3 regions of the Thauera sp. 27 genome follow, and region 1 is predicted to be linked to each of the others. Evidence: predicted binding sites of a transcription regulator. Region 1 holds the regulator's gene; each other region holds the start of a gene.
The links. The regulator HrcA, encoded in region 1, represses chaperone genes, less so after heat shock. The targets are predictions, from matches to a motif close to TNTTAGCACTCNNNGNCNNNGAGTGCTAANA.
Positions count from the first base shown of each region.

Region 2: groES (co-chaperone GroES) is a predicted target of HrcA. The motif match lies at 1,389-1,419, and genes of this name have one in related genera.
Region 3: B447_RS03115 (protein-L-isoaspartate O-methyltransferase family protein) is a predicted target of HrcA. The motif match lies at 1,561-1,591, and genes of this name have one in related genera.

Region 1 covers NZ_AMXB01000040.1:23,488-26,763, forward strand. Annotated here, with positions in the region: gene recN (DNA repair protein RecN) at 1-220, opposite strand, end outside; gene B447_RS17950 (NAD kinase) at 332-1,216, opposite strand; gene hrcA (heat-inducible transcriptional repressor HrcA) at 1,336-2,364, shown strand; gene hemH (ferrochelatase) at 2,422-3,276, shown strand, end outside.
Region 2 covers NZ_AMXB01000036.1:29,925-33,200, forward strand. Annotated here, with positions in the region: gene B447_RS17090 (L-serine ammonia-lyase) at 1-1,270, shown strand, start outside; gene groES (co-chaperone GroES) at 1,534-1,824, shown strand; gene groL (chaperonin GroEL) at 1,878-3,276, shown strand, end outside.
Region 3 covers NZ_AMXB01000004.1:99,994-103,269, reverse strand. Annotated here, with positions in the region: gene B447_RS22805 (carbonic anhydrase) at 1-1,477, shown strand, start outside; gene B447_RS03115 (protein-L-isoaspartate O-methyltransferase family protein) at 1,610-2,263, shown strand; gene B447_RS03110 (rhodanese-like domain-containing protein) at 2,271-2,594, shown strand; gene B447_RS03105 (TolC family outer membrane protein) at 2,632-3,276, shown strand, end outside.

The sequences.
Region 1 (3,276 bases):
CGGCGGCAGGCAGGTCGAACTCCGCGCTCACCTCCGCACGCTCGCAGCCCTGCCGCACCATCGCCGCTTCGCCACGGCCGCCGAGGGCGAGCCCCAGCGCGTCGAGCAAGATCGACTTACCGGCGCCGGTCTCCCCGGTCAGGGCGCCGAAACCGGCCTCGAACTCCAGCTCGAGGCGATCGACGATTACGAAGTCGCGGATGGTCAGATTACGCAGCATGGGAATCGATCAGTCGGAGGCAAGGCGCGGTGGAAACAACCCACGACAGCGTGCTCGACCCGGCGCAGCCCGGGCGCTCACGAGCCGCAAGGTCACGACCACCGCGGGGAATCAGTTGTGTCTGGGCGAAGCACTCCAGTGCAGCTTCTCGCGCAACATCGCAAAATAGCTGTACCCCTCCGGATGCAGCAGACGCAGCGCGCGCGACGACCGCGTCAGGCGCACCCGATCCCCTGAGCGCAGATCGAAACGCGTCTGGCCGTCGAAATGCACGCGCGCATCCTGGTGCGGCAAGAGGTCGATGTCGATCCGGCAGGTATCGGGAATGGTGATCGGACGCGCCGTGAGCGCATGCGGACACAGGGGCACGAGGGCGATCCCGCCCACGCTCGGGTGCAGGATCGGACCATTGGCGGAGAGGACATAGGCGGTCGACCCTGTCGGCGTCGACACGATCATGCCGTCCGAGCGCTGGGTGTAGACAAACTCACCGTCGATGGAGAGATCGAATTCGATCATGCGCCCCAGGTCGCCCTTGTTCACCACGACATCGTTGAGCGCCAGGGTGTGGAACACGCGTTCGCCCGCGCGCAGCACCTCGGCGTCGAGCATGAAGCGGGTTTCCTCGCTGAAGCGGCCATCGAGCATCTCGCCGAGGCGCTCGCAAGCGTCGGTGCGCGAGATGTCGGTCAGGAAGCCGAGGCGCCCGAGATTGACCCCCACCAGCGGAACACCGTGTTCGATCAGCCGGCGCGCACTGTGCAGCATGCTGCCATCGCCGCCGATGACCACGGCCAGATCGGCCTCGGCACCGATATGTTCATAGCTGGCGACCGGAAAGTCGGGCGTGCCGCCGATGAAACTTGCCGTGCCTTGCTCGATCAGTACCTTGAGCCCGCGCTCACGTAGAAAACGCGCAATCGAAGTCACCGACTCGGCAACGTCGGCGCTCTGGTATTTGCCAATCAGGGCGATGGTCTGGAAGCTGAAGCTCATGAGCGCGGATTAAACCACATTCATGCAAGCCGCCGACAACACCCGACGTCGAAGATACCCCTCTCAGTGCGCCTGCACGCGGCATTCCGGTGCATTTCGAAGTATAGTTCTCGACTGAAATGAACGCCCTCGACGCCCGCTCCCAGATCCTGCTCAAGACCCTGATCGAACGCTATATTGCGGACGGTCTGCCGGTCGGTTCGCGCGCACTGTCCCGCTTCTCCGGTCTGGACCTGTCGCCGGCCACGGTGCGCAACGTGATGAGCGATCTCGAGGAGATGGGCCTCATCGCCAGTCCGCACACTTCTGCCGGGCGCATCCCCACCGCACGCGGTTACCGCTTCTTCGTCGACTCGCTGCTCACGGTGCAGCCGCTCGAGAACGCCCGCGTGCGCGCCCTTGAGGGCCAGTTCCTGCCCGACCAGCCCCAGCGCCTGATCAACTCCGCCTCGCACCTGTTGTCCGAACTCACCCAGTTCGCGGGCATCGTCGTGGCGCCGCGCAAGGAAGCCATCCGCATCCGCCAGTTCGAGTTCGTCAGCCTGGCCGAGACGCGCATCCTGCTCATCATCGTCACCACCGCCGGCGACGTGCAGAACCGGATTCTGGTCACCCGTCGCGGCTACAGCGGCGCCGAACTCAGCGCGGCCGCAAGCTACCTCAACGAACACTTCGCCGGCCTTGGCTTCGACGAGATCCGCCGCCGCCTTGGCGAGGAACTGCGCCAGTTGCGCAGCGACATGACCGAACTGATGACGGCGACCGTGGATGCCGGCACCGAGGCTGCAGAAGAGAACGCTTCGAGCTACGTGATTTCGGGTGAGACCAATCTGCTCGACTTCGAGGACCTGTCGTCAAACATGTCCCGCTTGCGCGAACTGTTCAAGCTGTTCGAGCAGCGCACCGGCCTGATCCAGCTGCTGGACCTTTCCAACCGTGCCGACGGCGTCCAGATCTTCATTGGCGACGAATCCGGCCTGGCCCCGCTCGACGGCTGCAGCGTGATCACCGCACCCTACGAGGTCGACGGCCGCATCGTGGGCTCGCTCGGGGTCATCGGCCCCACCCGCATGGCCTACGACCGCGTGATTCCGATCGTCGACATCACGGCACGACTGCTCTCGAACGCCCTGTCTTCGAACCATTGATGGGCCGTAGCCGGCCTTCGGCCCGGCTCGCTCGCCCGCCCGCCGACAAGGACCCCGATGTCTCGTTACTGGACCGAACCGCCGTTCAAGCACGGCTCCGAAACCCGCACCGGCGTGCTGCTGGTAAACCTCGGCACACCCGACGCACCCACCGCTGCCGCACTACGCCCCTACCTCAAGCAGTTCCTGTCCGACCCGCGCGTGGTCGAGATCCCGCGCCTGATCTGGTGGCCGATCCTCAACGGCATCATCCTCAACACCCGTCCCAAGGCCTCGGCGCGCAAGTACGCGAGCGTGTGGATGGACGAAGGCTCACCGCTGAAAGTCCACACCGAACGCCAGGCCAAGCTGCTGGCAGGCTACCTGCTCAAGGCCGGCCATGGCGAACTCGACATCGCCTACGCCATGCGCTACGGCAAGCCCTCCATCGCCGACACGCTCAACGGCATGCGCAGCCGCGGCTGTACGCGCATCCTGGTGGTGCCGATGTACCCGCAGTACTCGGCCAGCACGACGGCGACCGTCATCGACGAGGTCGGGCGCTGCCTCGCGCACTGGCGCAACCAGCCAGAGATCCGCTTCGTGCGCAGCTTCCAGGACGATCCCGGCTACATTGCCGCCCTGGTCGCGAGCGTACGCGAGCACTGGGCTGTCCATGGCGAACCGGATCGACTCCTGCTGAGCTTCCATGGCGTACCACGGCGCTCCCTCGACCTCGGCGATCCCTACCACTGCGAATGCCACAAGACCGGCCGCCTCGTGGCCGAAGGCCTGGGCGTCGCACCCGAGCGCGTACTGGTCACCTTCCAGTCCCGTTTCGGCAAGGCCGAGTGGCTCAAGCCCTACACCCAGCCGACACTGGAGGCGCTTGCTGCCCAAGGCGTCGGACGCGTCGATGTGATGTGCCCCGGC
Region 2 (3,276 bases), on a different contig from region 1:
TGGGCTGGTGGATGCGGTGACGCGGATCGAGGTGAAACTCTACGGCTCCCTGTCGGCGACGGGTGTCGGTCATGGCACCGACCGGGCCGTGGTTGCAGGCCTCATGGGGGCTCGCCCGGACGAGGTTGATCCCGATTTCCTGGGTGATGCGGTGGATGCCGTACGTATCGATGGCGTATTGCCGTTGCCCGGTGGGGGTGAGCTGGCATTCGACTGGGCGCGCGACATGCGCCTGCTGCCCGTGAGCTTGCCCTACCACCCGAACGCGATGCGCCTGGCGGCCTACGGCGAGGCCGGCCTCCTGCATGAGAACACCTATTACTCAGTCGGTGGCGGCTTTGTGATCGACGAGGCACAAGCCCAGTCAGGTGACTTGGCGGCGGAGGAACTGGCGCTGCCTTACCCTTTCGCCACCGCGTCCGAGTTGCTCGCGCAGTGTCGCCGCCATGGTCTGCGCATCAGTCAGCTGATGCTCGCCAACGAGGGCGCCTGGCGCAACGAGGATGATACGCGGCAGGCACTGCAGCGTATCTGGGCGGTGATGCAGGCCTGCGTGGCACGGGGCATGCGCCATGAGGGCGTGTTGCCAGGCGGGCTCAATGTGCGGCGCCGCGCTCCGGACCTGCATCGCACGCTCAGCGCACGGGCGGCGGGCCGCAACCTGATCAGCGACACGATGGCAGCGCTCGACTGGGTCAATCTGTTCGCGCTGGCAGTCAATGAGGAAAATGCCGGAGGTGGTCGCGTGGTCACCGCGCCTACCAACGGGGCAGCTGGCATCATCCCTGCCGTGCTGCACTACTACATGAAGTTCATGCCGGGCAGCAGTACGCGCGACGTGGAGGACTTCCTGCTTGCGGCGGCGGCCGTGGGCGTGCTTTGCAAGACGAACGCCTCGATCTCGGGCGCGGAGGTCGGCTGCCAGGGCGAGGTCGGTTCGGCCTGTGCGATGGCTGCTGCAGGCTTGACCGAGGTGCTGGGCGGCAGCCCCGAGCAGGTCGAAAATGCGGCCGAGATCGGCCTCGAGCACAACCTCGGCCTGACCTGCGACCCGATCGGCGGTCTTGTGCAGGTGCCCTGCATCGAGCGCAACGCGATGGCCTCGGTGAAGGCCATCAACGCCGCCCAACTTGCCCTGCGCGGCGACGGCGCACACACGGTCTCGCTCGATCAGGCGATCCGCACCATGCGCGATACCGGTCGCGACATGCTCGACAAGTACAAGGAGACCTCGCGCGGCGGCCTGGCGGTGAGCTTCCCCGAGTGCTGAACAATGCTGTGCTGGCCGAGTTCTGGTGTAGAGGCAGGGAGCCTGCGCCGCATGAGCGATGCTGCCGAACAAATAGTTTCGGCCTCCCACCCTTGAAATCCATTGGGGCCGTCCCTATTATTAGCACTCGTTGGCGGTGAGTGCTAACACGTGGCGGCGATCAGTCGCACCCGTTGGTGCTCAAGCCACTGCAGATTCACCCGCGGGCTTTGCCCGCGGATCAATCAACCCAAACAGTTGAACCGTAACAAGGAGAGAACTCGATGAAGATTCGTCCCCTGCACGATCGCGTGATCGTCAAGCGTCTGGAAGCCGAGCGCAAGACCGCCAGCGGCATCGTGATCCCGGACAGCGCCGGCGAGAAGCCCGATCAGGGCGAAGTCCTGGCTGTCGGCAACGGCAAGATCCTGGACGACGGCAAGGTGCGTCCGATGGCCGTCAAGGTGGGCGACAAGGTGCTGTTCGGCAAGTATGCCGGCCAGACCGTGAAGGTCGAAGGCGAAGAGCTCCTCGTGATGCGCGAGGAAGACATCATGGGCGTGGTCGAGGCCTGAGCCTCCTGCAAGCCCCTGCAACGCTAATCGAAACAATTCAGGAGTTCTGAAGAATGGCAGCTAAAGAAGTCAAGTTTGGTGATTCCGCCCGCGAGCGCATGGTCGCCGGCATCAACATCCTGGCCAACGCGGTCAAGGTGACCCTGGGCCCGAAGGGTCGCAACGTGGTGCTCGAGCGCTCCTTCGGCGCCCCCACCGTGACCAAGGACGGCGTCTCCGTCGCCAAGGAAATCGAGCTGAAGGACAAGTTCGAGAACATGGGCGCACAGATGGTCAAGGAAGTTGCTTCCAAGACCTCGGACATCGCTGGTGACGGCACCACCACCGCCACCGTGCTGGCCCAGTCGATCGTGCGCGAAGGCATGAAGTACGTCGCCGCCGGCATGAACCCGATGGACCTGAAGCGCGGCATCGACAAGGCTGTCGTGGCCACCATCGAAGAGCTGAAGAAGCTGTCGAAGCCGTGCTCGACCAACAAGGAAATCGCCCAGGTCGGCTCGATCTCGGCCAACTCCGACAGCGACATCGGCGACATCATTGCCCGCGCCATGGACAAGGTCGGCAAGGAAGGCGTGATCACCGTCGAGGACGGCAAGTCGCTGCAGAACGAGCTCGACGTCGTCGAGGGCATGCAGTTCGACCGCGGCTACCTGTCGCCTTACTTCATCAACAACCCGGACAAGCAGGTTGCCATTCTCGAGCAGCCCTTCGTCCTGCTCTTCGACAAGAAGATCTCCAACATCCGTGACCTGCTGCCGGTGCTCGAGCAGGTTGCCAAGGCCGGCCGTCCGCTGCTGATCATCGCCGAGGACGTCGAGGGCGAAGCCCTGGCCACCCTGGTGGTGAACAACATCCGCGGCATCCTCAAGACCTGCGCCGTCAAGGCTCCGGGCTTCGGCGACCGTCGCAAGGCCATGCTGGAAGACATCGCCATCCTCACCGGCGGCCAGGTCATCGCCGAAGAAGTCGGCCTGACCCTCGAAAAGGCGACCCTGGACGACCTCGGCCAGGCCTCCCGCATCGAGATCGGCAAGGAAAACACCATCATCATCGACGGCGCCGGCCAGGCCGAGCGCATCGAAGCCCGCGTCAAGCAGATCCGCGTGCAGATCGAGGAAGCGACCTCGGACTACGACCGCGAGAAGCTGCAGGAGCGCGTCGCCAAGCTGGCGGGTGGTGTTGCGGTGATCAAGGTCGGCGCTGCCACCGAAGTCGAGATGAAGGAGAAGAAGGCCCGCGTCGAAGACGCCCTGCACGCCACCCGCGCTGCAGTGGAAGAGGGCATCGTCCCCGGCGGCGGTGTGGCGCTGCTGCGTGCCCGTGCTGCACTGGGCGAGCTGAAGGGCGACAACCACGACCAGGACGCCGGCATCAAGATCGTGCTGCGCGCGATGGAGCAGCCGCTGCGCGAGATCGTCGCCAACGCAGGTGACGAGCCGAGCGTGGTGGTGA
Region 3 (3,276 bases), on a different contig from region 1:
GCCCAGTGCCGCAGAGTTGCTCAAGCTCGCCAACGAGGCGGCTCGGCTTGCTGCACCGGCTGCCGCGCCAGTTGCCAATGCCGCTCCTGCGCCGCCGCCTGCCCGGCCTGCCGCTGCAGTGCCGCCGGCCGCGCCTGCCGCCATTGCAGTGGCGCCGGCTACCGTGCAGCCTCCGGTATCGGCCCCGGGGCCATCCGTGCCGCCGGTGCAGCCAGCGCCGCCGGTGACGCCTGCCGCGGCGCCGATGCCGCCCGCTGCTTCGGCGCCGCCCGCTCCGGCGCCGGTTGCCGTGGCTGCGGAGCCTGCTCCTTCACTTCCCGAGCCCGTGGTTCGCATCCCCGCGAAATTCGCCTCAGGCACCATTCGCACTGGGGACGCGTCCCCTGCCACGCAGGAGGCGCAGCCCTCCATTTTGCCGGCACTGCCCCGCATTGGCCCGTCACAGGGGGCGGCCGCGCAGGTGTCGACGCCCTCTCCGACGCCCTCTCCGACGCCCTCTCCGACGCCCTCTCCGACGCCCGCTTCGGCGCCTGTATCGGCGCCTGCTCCGCGGAGCGAGGCTACCGCTTCACGGCCGGCGTCCGCTGCAGCCGTCGCGCAGCCCGCTCCCCGTTCATCCGCGGCTACGCCCCAGCGGCCAGTCACCCGTCCGCCCGAACCGCGCACGCCAGTGCGCACCGAGCCGGTCAGGCCGCGATTGCCCGCCGACGGCGGCGCAGCGGAGCGCGCCCGTATCGCGCGTGCCGCTGAGCAGTCCGTCGGCGAGCGTGGTGGCGTCCGTGTGACACGGCCGGCGCTCGAGCCCAGCTGGAGTTACGCGGGTGAGACTGGCCCCGAGCATTGGGCCGCGTTGCGGCCGGAGTGGCGCCTGTGCGCAGAGGGGCGGCGTCAGTCGCCGATCGACCTGCGCGACGGCATCGCTGTGGATCTGGCGCCTGTCGAGTTCGATTACCGCCGCAGCGGATTTCGCATCCGCGATACCGGAAACACCCTTCAGGTGGATGTGGGCGAGGGCCTGAGCATCGTGGTGCGCGGCACCCGCTACGCGCTCGAGCGCTTCACGCTGCATCGTCCCTCGCAGGATCGCATCGGCGGCATGGCGCACGACATGGCCATGTATCTGGAGCACCGCAGCGAAGACGGGCAGGTTGCGATTCTGTCCTTGTTGCTCGAGGCTGGGGATACGCCCAACGAGGTGTTGCAGACTATTTTCAACAATCTGCCGCTGGATCGCGGACGGGCGTTCGCGCCTGACGCCGTGCTCGATCTGCCTTCGATGGTGCCGTCGAATCCGGGGCATTTCCTCTACATCGGCTCACTCCCTGCGCCTCCCTGCACCGAAGACGTACTTTGGGTGGTGATGAAGCAGCCGGTGCCGATCTCCCATGACCAACTCGCGGTCTTCGCGCGCCTCTATCCCCGCAACGGCCGGCCCATCCAGCCGCACAACGGTCGTCTGCTGCTCGAGTCACGCTGATTGCTCCGTTCGGATGTGCCTTGGTGACATGCAGCGGATCGCGCTGCAGCATCTGCGCTAGAATGCCAAGGTTTTGGCCTTCCGGATAACGCTATCCATTAGCGTGTGCTAATATATTGCATGGAGTCCCCGATGAACTTCGAGAAAGCGCGCTTCAACATGGTCGAGCAGCAGATCCGCCCCTGGGAGGTGCTGGATCAGGATGTGCTCGACCTCCTGATGACCGTCAAGCGCGAGGAGTTCGTGCCCAAGGCGCATCGCGAACTGGCGTTCGCCGATGTCGAGATTCCCATTGGCTGCGGCCAAGTGATGCTCAAGCCTGTCATCGAGGGCAAGGTGTTGCAGGCGCTGCGCGTTGCCAAGGGTGATTCGGTGCTCGAGATCGGCACCGGCTCGGGCTATTTTGCCGCCCTGCTCGCGGCGCGCTGCGACTGGGTGCGCACGATCGAGATCGAGCCGGAGCTGGTCAGGCTCGCTGGCGCGAACCTCGAGCGCAATGGTGTCGACAACGTGGTCGTCATCCAGGGCGACGGTGTCGCGGGCTGGCCCGAGCGCGCGCCCTACGATGTCATCGTGGTCTCCGGTGGGCTGCCGTTCGTACCTCAGGCGCTGCTCGAGCAACTCAAGGTCGGCGGCCGTCTGTTCGCGTTCGTTGGCGAGGCGCCGGTCATGAAGGCGCGGCTGGTCACCTGCGAAGCCGAGGGGCGTTTCCGTACCGAGGACATCTTCGAGACCGTCGTGCCCATGATCAGCAACGCCGCGCGCGGCGAGACTTTCAGTTTCTGAGCCCGCCATGCACCAGATCACTCCAGTGCAGCTTGCCGAGCGCCTCGCGGAATCAGAGCAGGGACTGCCGCTGCTGCTCGACGTGCGCGAGCCTTGGGAGTTCGAGATCTGTCACATCGACGGCTCGGTGCTGATGCCGATGGCAAGTGTCCCCGCGCGCGTCGGCGAACTCGACCGCGACCGCGAGACCATCGTTGTCTGCCACCATGGCGGGCGCAGTGCCCAGGTATGCGTCTTTCTGCAGCGCCAGGGCTTCAGTAATGTGATCAACCTGGCAGGTGGCGTGGCTGGCTGGGCAGCGCAGGTCGACCCGCGCATGCCGCAGTACTGATGCCACGCCCTGGATGAGGCAAGGAGCGGAGGTTCGGATGAAGCGACTGTTGGCGGTGTGCATCGCAGGCTTGTTCTCGGCCGGTGCAATGGCAGCGGATCTGATGCAGGCTTATCAGGATGCGCTGGCCAACGATGCGCGCCTTGCCGCTGCACGTGCCGAGCTCGAGGCCGGCCGGGAGCGTGTCGTTCAGGGCCGTGCTGGCTTGCTGCCGCAGATCGGCCTGTCGGCCAACACGACCTGGAACGATTCCGAACTGCGCTCTACCAGTGGCAGTCTTGAGCGCAGCTACAACAGCAATGGCTACGGCGTGCAGCTCACCCAGCCGCTGTTCCGCTGGCAAAACTGGGTACAGTACAAGCAGGGCGAACTGCAGACTGCGCTGTCCGAAACCCAGTTCGGCATCGCCCGCCAGGATCTCGTGCTGCGGGTCGCGGAAGCCTATTTCAATGTGCTGATTGCCCAGGATGCGCTCGCAGCCGTGGACCAGTTGCGCGCCGCTGCAGCCGAGCAGCTTGAACTGGCGCGAACGAGCTTCGAAGTTGGCACGGTCACCATCACCGACGTGCACGAGGCGCAGTCGCGCTTCGATCTTGCCTCGGCACAGGAGATCGCTGCTGCAAACCAGCTCGAGGTCGCGCGCCAGACGCTGGCGCAGATCATTGGCAAGGAGCCGGGGGGG